DNA from 2 places in the Allobosea sp. TAB14 genome. Region 2 is predicted to be linked to the other one. Evidence: predicted binding sites of a transcription regulator. Region 2 holds the regulator's gene; the other holds the start of a gene.
What was found. Region 2 encodes PhoB, which activates phosphate uptake and scavenging genes when phosphate is short. Its sites were predicted from a motif close to TGTCATNNANCTGTCAT; they were not measured.
Positions count from the first base shown of each region.

Region 1: AB4Y99_RS16500 (alkaline phosphatase) is a predicted target of PhoB. The motif match lies at 1,669-1,685, and genes of this name have one in related genera.

Region 1 covers NZ_JBFRDQ010000104.1:5,766-9,586, reverse strand. Annotated here, with positions in the region: gene AB4Y99_RS16510 (superoxide dismutase) at 1-125, shown strand, start outside; gene AB4Y99_RS16505 (MFS transporter) at 242-1,462, opposite strand; gene AB4Y99_RS16500 (alkaline phosphatase) at 1,743-3,488, shown strand; gene AB4Y99_RS16495 (hypothetical protein) at 3,564-3,821, shown strand, end outside.
Region 2 covers NZ_JBFRDQ010000180.1:9,269-14,501, forward strand. Annotated here, with positions in the region: gene pstC (phosphate ABC transporter permease subunit PstC) at 1-151, shown strand, start outside; gene pstA (phosphate ABC transporter permease PstA) at 164-1,051, shown strand; gene pstB (phosphate ABC transporter ATP-binding protein PstB) at 1,091-1,897, shown strand; gene phoU (phosphate signaling complex protein PhoU) at 1,920-2,639, shown strand; gene phoB (phosphate regulon transcriptional regulator PhoB) at 2,652-3,350, shown strand; gene AB4Y99_RS22045 (SpoIIAA family protein) at 3,403-3,789, opposite strand; gene AB4Y99_RS22050 (LysR substrate-binding domain-containing protein) at 3,846-4,757, opposite strand; gene AB4Y99_RS22055 (amino acid ABC transporter permease) at 4,960-5,233, shown strand, end outside.

The DNA.
Region 1 (3,821 bases), on a different contig from region 2:
ACGCCTATTACCTGAAGTACCAGAACCGCCGCGCCGACTACCTCAAGGCATGGTGGAACGTGGTGAACTGGGCGAAGATCGAGGAGCGCTATGCCGCCGCCAAGGCGGGCAAGCTCGCGATCTGACGGTCCGCAGCCGCGCCGTCATTCTCGGGCGAAGCGAAGCGCAGACCCGAAAATCTCCTGCCAAAGATGCTCGGGCCAAGCCCGAGCATGACGGCGCGCGAGCGTGCCGCGCGCGCCTAATGCCCCACCTTCGTCCCGCCGCCTTCGCTGATCCGGGGCAGGAACCAGGCGAGCAGACCCACAAGCGGAATGAAGGAGCACAGCTTGTAGACCATCTCGATGCCGAGATGGTCGGCGAACTCGCCCAGCAGTGCCGCCGCAAGGCCGCCGAGGCCGAAGGACAGCCCGTAGAAGAAGCCGCCGACGAGCCCGACCCGCCCYGGTAGCAATTCCAGCGCATAGATCAGGATGGCCGCGAAGGCGCTCGACATGATGATGTTGATGATCACCGTCAGCACGCCGGTCCAGAACAGGTCGGCATAGGGCAGGATCAGCGTGAAGGGGAGCGCGCCCAGGATCGAGAACCAGATGATCTTGTTGCGGCCGATGCGGTCGCCGAGCATGCCGCCGCCCACTGCACCAACCGCCGAGGAGGCGAGGAACAGGAACAGCATCTCCTGCGAATGCTGGATCGAGATGCCGAACTTGCCCATCAGGTAGAAGGTGTAGAACGAGCTGAAGCTCGCCGAATAAGCGTTCTTCGAGAACAGCAGCACGATCAGGATGAAGATCGCGAAAGCCACCGAGCCTTTGCCCGGCCGCGCCGCGACAGCCTTGGCCGCGCCCGCCAGCTTCGGCGACCGCGCCCGGTCGAGCCTTGCATAGCTCGCCGCGGTCCAGACCATCAGCATCATCGCGACGAGCGCCGCGACCGAGAACCAGGCGAGGCTCCCCTGCCCGCGCGGCACGATGACGAAGGCCGCGAGCAGCGGCCCGAGCGCCCCGCCCGTCTGGCCGCCGAGCTGGAAGATGCCCTGCGCCAGCCCGTGCTGGCCGCCCGAGGCGTTGCGCGCCATGCGGGTCGCCTCGGGATGGAAGATCGAGGAGCCGATGCCGACGCAGGCCRCCGAAAGCAGCAGGAAGCCGTAGCTGCCGGCATAKGCCAGCCCGATCAGCCCCGACAGCGTGAAGCCCATGCCGACCACCATCGAATAGGGCATCGGATGCTTGTCGGTGTAGAGCCCGACCGCCGGCTGCAGCAGCGAGGCCGAGACCTGGAAGGTCAGCGTAATCAGGCCGATCTGCCCGAAATCCAGCCGGTAGGAATCCTTGATGATCGGATAGATCGCCGGAATCAGCGACTGGATCATGTCGTTCAGCAGATGCGTGAAGCTGAGAGCGATCAGCACGGGCATCATGGCGCGCTGTGCTGTCGAAACCTGGACCGCGGCTGTCATCGGGTTATCGAACGATTCTGAGGTTAGGAAGCTGGCTTACGGTTCCTAGTAGACGATCGCCCCCCTTGCGACAATTTGCGCGCCCCATCGGTGGGAGGGTGGCGGCCATGCACCCGGCACGCGCCTTGCTCACGGACCTGATCCTATCGGCTCGTTGAAGCCCAATAAAGAAACGTAATAACATAACAAATAACGGTATTCCGAACGGTAATCGTATTGTCATTCGAGCTGCCTAAGCACGGCTCGCCCTTTTTGACCTGACGCGATGGCGGAGATACCTATGCAGGCGCAACGATTGCTGATGATGACGATGGCGGGCGCGCTCGCCGCGGCCATGCCCGCGACGGCCCAGACCATCTACCCGATCAACCGCGCCGAGATCCTCGAAGGTTCGCATTTCGACTTCAAGGTCGAGTTCCCCAACGCCCCGGCCTCCGCCGACGTCAATGTGACGATCAACGGCAAGCCCGCCGCCGAAATCTTCGGCCGGCCGACGAATTTCATCCAGAGCGAGGAAGGCCAGAAGCATTCGGCGCTGTGGCTGCGCGGCGCCAGCCTCCCGGCCGGCAGCTACACAGTCGAGGCGACGCAGGGCACCAGCAAGTCCACGGTGAAGTGGGAGGTCTTCGCGACCGCCCAGCCGCGCCGCGCCAAGAACGTCATCCTCTTCATCGGCGACGGCATGTCGGTCGCCAACCGCACCGCCGCGCGCATCCTGGCGAAGGGCTGGGAAGAAGGCCGCTACAATGGCGAGCTCGCGATGGACGACATGCCGAACATGGCGCTGATCTCGACCTCCGGCACCGATTCCATCGTGACCGACAGCGCCAATGCGGCCCATGCCTACACCACCGGCCACAAGTCCTGTGTCAACGCGCTCGGCGTCTACTGCGCCAAGAACGCGCTGACGCTCGACCATCCCAAGGTCGAGACCATCGCCGAGCTGGCCAAGCGTCGCACCGGCATGGCCGTGGGCGTCGTCACCAATTCTGAGATCGAGGACGCGACCCCGGCCTCGATGGTCGCGCATACCCGTCGCCGCTCCGACTACAACGACATCGTCAAGATGTTCTACGACGTGAAGCCGGACGTGATCATGGGCGGCGGTTCGCCCAATTTCCTCGCCAAGACGACGCCGGGCTCGAAGCGCACCGACGGCGAGGACTTCATCGCGAAGTTCAAGGAGGCCGGCTACACCCTCGCCACTACCAAGGCCGAGATGAACGCGGCCGCCACTGCCGGAACCAAGAAGCTGCTCGGCCTCTACAACACCGGCAATATCGACGGCGCCTTCGATCTGCGCCTCGCCAAGAAGGGCACGCTCTCCAAATTCCCGGATCAGCCCGACGTCGTCGAGCAGACCAAGGCCGCCATCGACATGCTGAAGGGCAATCCCGAAGGCTTCCTGCTGATGGTCGAATCCGCCCGCATCGACAAGTACAGCCACTCGCTCGACTGGGAGCGCTCGGTCTTCGACACGATCATGCTCGACAACGCCGTCAAGGTCGCCAAGGACTTCGCCGGTGATCGCAACGACACSCTGATCATCGTGGTGCCSGAYCACGCCCAYCYGATCTCGATCATCGGCACCTATGACGACGACCGCCCGGGCCAGCTCCTGCGCGACAAGCTCGGCGTCTACGCTGACTCCGTGCCGCCGAACTACGGCCCGGTCGATGCCGAAGGCTACCCCACCAAGGTCGACACCTCGCGCCGCCTCGCGGTGGTCTACGGCTCCTACCCCGACACCTGCGACACCGGCCGCCCCGCCATGGACGGCGAGCGCGTCCCGGCCGTGAAGGGTCCGGACGGCAAGGCCAACATCGCCAACGAGAAGGACTGCTCCGGCCCGCTCGCGGCTCGCAAGACCGGCAACCTGCCCTTCGACGCCAATAGCGGCGTGCACTCCGCCGACGACGTCATCCTGACGGCGATGGGCCCGGGTGCGGAGAAGTTCCGCGGCCACAGGCCCAACACCTACGTCTTCCGCGTGATGGCTGAAGCGCTGGCGCTTGGCGGCAAGTAAGCCACCCGGCGCAAGACCGCACACCGACGTGGTACGGTCCCGAGGGCCGTATCACCTTAGCCAGACGAGGTCGCGATGCTGCGCATCCTCCCCCTCCCGTCGCTCTCCCGCCGCGAAGCCCTGCTCGGCCTCGCGGCGGCAAGCCTTTGCGGGCAGGCGCACGCCGCCACGGAGGCCGAGGCGATCGCCTTCGACGGGCTCTACAAATCCTTCGGGGTGCTGGGCTTCCAGTTTTCCGATCGCGTCACGGCGCTGCGTGGCCACGCCGTGCGCATGCTCGGCTACATGGCGCCGCCGCTGAAGGCTGAAAGCCATTTCTTCGTGCTGACGCGT
Region 2 (5,233 bases):
GACCATCGCCTCGCGCATCGCCAACGAGTTCAACGAGGCGATGGGCCTGCAGCTCAATTCGCTGATCGCGCTGGGCTGCATCCTGTTCTTCGTCACCTTCGTCGTCCTCGTCATCGCGCGGCTGCTGGTCGCCCGGGTGAAGAAATTCTGAGGTCTGGGTCAGATGAGCACGTCCACCTCTTCCGCACCGGCCGCATCGCACATCGCCTGGGGGCGCGTGCGCCAGTCGCGCCGCACCGCCGACCGCGCGATGAAGGTCATCGCCACCGGCTTCACCTTCTGCGCCATCTTCGTGCTGTTCTGGATCCTCGGCATGCTGCTGGTGAAGGGCATCGGCGGGCTCTCGCTCGCCACCTTCACCCATGTCACGCCCGGGCCGGGCTCCGAGGGCGGCGGCCTCGCCAACGCCATCGTCGGCTCGATCGTGCTGACCTTCCTGGGCATTGCGGTGGCGACGCCGATCGGCGTGCTCGCCGGCACCTGGCTGGCGGAATACGGCCGCGGCTCCAAGCTCGCCAACATCATCCGCTTCATCAACGACATCCTGCTTTCGGCGCCGTCGATCCTGATCGGCCTGTTCGTCTACGTCATCCTGGTCGAGCCCTTCCGCGGCTATTCCGGCTGGGCCGGCGGCGTCGCGCTCGGCATCATCGCGATCCCGGTCATCGTGCGCACCACCGAGGACATGCTCAGCCTCGTGCCCGGCCCGCTGCGCGAGGCAGGCTCGGCGCTCGGCGCGCCGCCTTCCGTCGTCATCACCAGCGTGACCTGGCGCGCGGCGAAGGCCGGCATGGTCACTGGCATCCTGCTGGCACTCGCCCGCATCGCCGGCGAGACGGCGCCGCTGATCTTCACCGCGCTGAACAACAATTTCTGGTTCTCGCCCAATCTCGTCGGCGGCGTTTCCAACCTGCCGGTCACGATCTACCAGTTCGCCTCCGCTCCTTACGAGAACTGGCAGCAACTCGCCTGGGCCGGTTCGCTGATCATCACGATCTCGATCCTGCTGCTCTCGATCATCGCCCGGCGCGTCGTCGCCGGCGGCAAATAAGACTTGAATCCAGCCCGGTCGCGCCCGACCTTGAGGACCATGTCGATGCTTTCGACCCTTGAACTCTCCCCGCAGTCGCTCGATGCCGAGGCTCCCGTCCGGATCGCGGTGAAAAACCTCGATTTCTACTACGGCGAGCACAAGGCGCTGAAGAACATCAATCTCGACTTCCGTGACCGCCACGTCACGGCGCTGATCGGGCCTTCGGGCTGCGGCAAGTCGACCCTGCTGCGCATCTTCAACCGGATCTACTCGCTCTATCCGGAGCAGAAGGCGACCGGCGAGATCATGCTCGACGGACGCAACATCATCTCCAACGACGTCGATGTGAACGAGCTGCGCTCGCGCGTCGGCATGGTGTTCCAGAAGCCGACGCCCTTCCCGATGTCGATCTACGACAACGTCGCCTTCGGCATCCGCCTCTACGAGAAGCCGCCGAAGTCGGAGCTCGACGACCGCGTCGAGGGCGCACTGCGCCGCGCCGCGCTCTGGGACGAGGTCAAGGACAAGCTGAAGAGCTCCGGCATGGGCCTCTCCGGCGGCCAGCAGCAGCGCCTGTGCATCGCGCGCACCATCGCGCAGAAGCCGGAAGTGATCCTGTTCGACGAGCCGACCTCGGCGCTCGATCCGATCTCTACCGGCAAGATCGAGGACCTGCTGGAGCAGCTCAAGAGCGACTTCACCATCGCCATCGTCACCCACAACATGCAGCAGGCGGCGCGCATCTCGCAGTACACGGCCTTCATGTATCTCGGCGAGGTCATCGAGTTCGCGCCGACCAACACGATCTTCATGAACCCGGCGAAGAAGCAGACGCAGGATTACGTCACCGGCCGGTTCGGCTGAGCGGCGACGGAGGAGGAACCCCATGACCGACCATATCGTCCGCTCCTACGACGCCGATCTCGAAGGCCTTCGCCGCAGCCTCGCCGAAATGGGCGGGATGGCCGAGCGCATGCTCGGCGATGCGACCGTGGCGCTGGTGCGCCGCGACACCACGCTGGCCCAGAAGATCATCTCCGCCGATCAGCGCCTCGACAATCTCCAGCGCGAGGTCGAGGAGAAGGCGGTGCTGACCATCGCCCGGCGCCAGCCGCTGGCCAACGATCTGCGCGAGCTGATCTCCGCCATCCGCATCGCTGCGGATGTCGAGCGTGTCGGCGATCTCGCCAAGAACATCGCCAAGCGCGCCGTCGCCATCTCCGGGCAGTTCCAGCCGCCGCACCGCGCCGTGGTCGGGCTGGAGCACATCAGCCGCCTCGTTCAGGCGCAGCTCAAGGACGTGCTCGACGCCTATGCCGCCGGCAACGAGCAGAAGGCGCTCGAGGTCTGGCGCCGCGACGACGAGATCGACGCGCTCTACACCTCGCTGTTCCGCGAGCTCCTGACCTATATGATGGAAGATCCGCGCAACATCACCTTCTGCACGCATCTCCTGTTCTGCGCCAAGAACATCGAGCGCATCGGCGACCACACCACCAACATCGCCGAGACGATCCACTATCTCATCACCGGTGACTCGCTCGACGCGAACCGGCCGAAGCTCGACACGACCAATATCGAGGTCGAGGCGATCACGGGTAGCTGAGGCTAAGGAATCATGGCGGCACGCATCCTGATCGTCGAGGACGAAGAGCCTCTCACCCTGCTGCTGCGCTACAACCTCGAAGCCGAGGGCTTCGAGGTCGACAGCGTGGCGCGGGGGGACGACGCCGAACTGCATCTGCGCGACCACACGCCCGATCTGGTGCTGCTGGACTGGATGCTGCCGGGCCTTTCCGGCATCGAGCTCTGCCGCCGGCTGCGCTCGCGGCGCGACACCGAGCGGGTGCCGATCATCATGCTGACGGCACGCGGCGAGGAGACCGAGCGGGTGCGCGGGCTCGCGACCGGCGCCGACGACTATGTCGTGAAGCCTTTCTCCCTGCCGGAGCTGACGGCGCGCATCCAGGCGCTGCTGCGCCGGGCGAAGCCTGGCCATGTCGCCGGTCTTCTGCAGGCGGGCGACCTCGAACTCGACCGCACCACCCGGCGCGTCCGCCGCGCCGGCAGCGAGCTGCATCTGGGGCCGACCGAGTTCCGCCTGCTCGAATTCCTGATGCAGGCACCGGGCCGCGTCTATTCCCGCGCCCAGCTCCTCGACGCCGTCTGGGGCCGGGACGTCTATATCGACGAGCGCACGGTCGACGTGCATGTCGGGCGCCTGCGCAAGGCGATCACCCCTGCCGACGCCAAGGACCCGCTCAGGACGGTGCGCGGCGCCGGCTATGCCTTCGACGAGACGTTCGCCAGAAGCTGACTGCCGCCGGAGCTGACACGCGAGCCGAGCCCCGGCTCGCAGCGCCCGTGCCTCAGGTGTCGGGGCCGCCCTCGATATCGGCGGCCCAGGCCAGCGCGGCTTCGCGCTCGGCCGGCGGAAAGGTGCGGATCTCGACGAAGGGAACCACCGGAGCGAAGAGCCGCGCGACGCGATCGAGCCAGCCCTTCTCGACGATGATCGCCTCCTTGGGGAAGCGCTTGAGTTCCCAGAGCTTGCCGAAGCTGTAGCGCGCGTCCTTCCAGGCCGCGGCGAAGGTCATGTCGTCGAAGGCGGTGATGTCGGCGAGGATCGAGACCTTCTCGTGCCGGCTCAGCCGGTCTTCGACATCGGCGGCGACGCGCTCGATATCGGCCGGCTCGATGGTGCCGCTGAACGCGATGGCGAGAACATGGTCGGGCGCCGGAAGAATGGTGATCATGGCGGCCTCCTCRTGTGCCGATGTCAACGCATGGCCGGCCGGGAGGTTGCGGGCGCTCAGGCCGCTCGCGTCGCCGCGTCGAAAGCCGCGGCCTCCGTCCTCAGCCAGGCGATGAAGGCGTCGAGGCCGGGGCGCGAGGGCTGGTCCAGGCGGCGGGTCAGCCAGCAGCCGGTGACGCTGGTGAAGCCGATATCGAGGGGGTTGACCAATGCGCCCGAGGCCAGTTCCTCGGCGACATAGCAGCGTGGCGCCAGCGCGACGCCGAGCCCCGCGACCGCGGCGCGGATGATGACGGAGTAATAGCCGTAGCGGACGGTATGGGCCGGCACCGCGCCGCGCAGGCCATGCGCCTCGGTGAACTCGGCCCAGAAGGCCGGCATCTGGTAATGCTGCAGCAGCGTCATCTTCTGGATGTCGGCGGCGCGGCGGAAACCGCCCATGCGCTCCAGCAATTCGGGCGCGGCGACGAGGGCGACATCTCGGCCGAACAGATAATGCGCCTCCTTGCCGGGCCAGGGCGGGGTGCCGTGGTTGATCTCGATGTCCGGCTCTTCCGTCTCGTTTTCGCTGACATAGTTGGTGAACTGGACGTCGACGCCGGGATGGGCCTCGGCGAAGACGGGGAAGCGCTCCATCAGCCAGCGCTCGCCGGCGATGGCGACCATGTGCAACCGGATCGGCCGGGCGATGGCGACGCGCTCGGCCAGGCGCATGGCTCCGCGTTCCATCTGCTCCAGGGCGGCTTCGGCATAGGGCAGGTAGATCGCGCCGGCCTCGGTCAGCTTGAGGCCGACCGGATTGCGCTCGAACAGCACGGTGCCGAGATGGTGCTCGAGCGACAGGATCTGCTTGGAGACCGCGCTCTGGGTGAGGTTGACGACGCCGGCGGCGCGGGCGGTCGAGCCCAGTCGCGCGACGGTGACGAAGGCGCGCATGGCGGTGGAGGAGGGCGGGGGCCGCAAGGCCATGGGTATTCCGTTTTGGACTAGGCTACCGGAGATCGTTTCGTTTGCTGGCTGCCGGGTCAAGAGGTCATTCTTACGCTTGGGGAGGAGGGGCTCGCATGAATTTGACAATCTGCCCGTGCTGCGGTGGTTTCCGCGGACCAACGGCATCGCGGTCGATGGCGCTTTCGAGAGCCGCCGGCAAGCCTGTCCGGGAGCGCCGTCGATGAGCCATGCCGTCACCTCGCCGGTCGCCAGCCGCGATCTGGCCGCGATCGCGCGACTCAGGATCGTGCCGCGTCGTTTCTATGGGCGTTGGGTCGCGGCGGCGCTCATCATCGCTGTCCTCGCCTGGATTATCGCCGCCTTCGTCAAGGGCGACATCGCCTGGCCGGTGGTCGGGCAGTTCTTCACCGCGCCCGCGATCCTCTCCGGTCTCGGCAACACGCTGATCATGACGGTCTGCGCGATGACGCTGGGCATCGTGCTCGGGGTCGTCT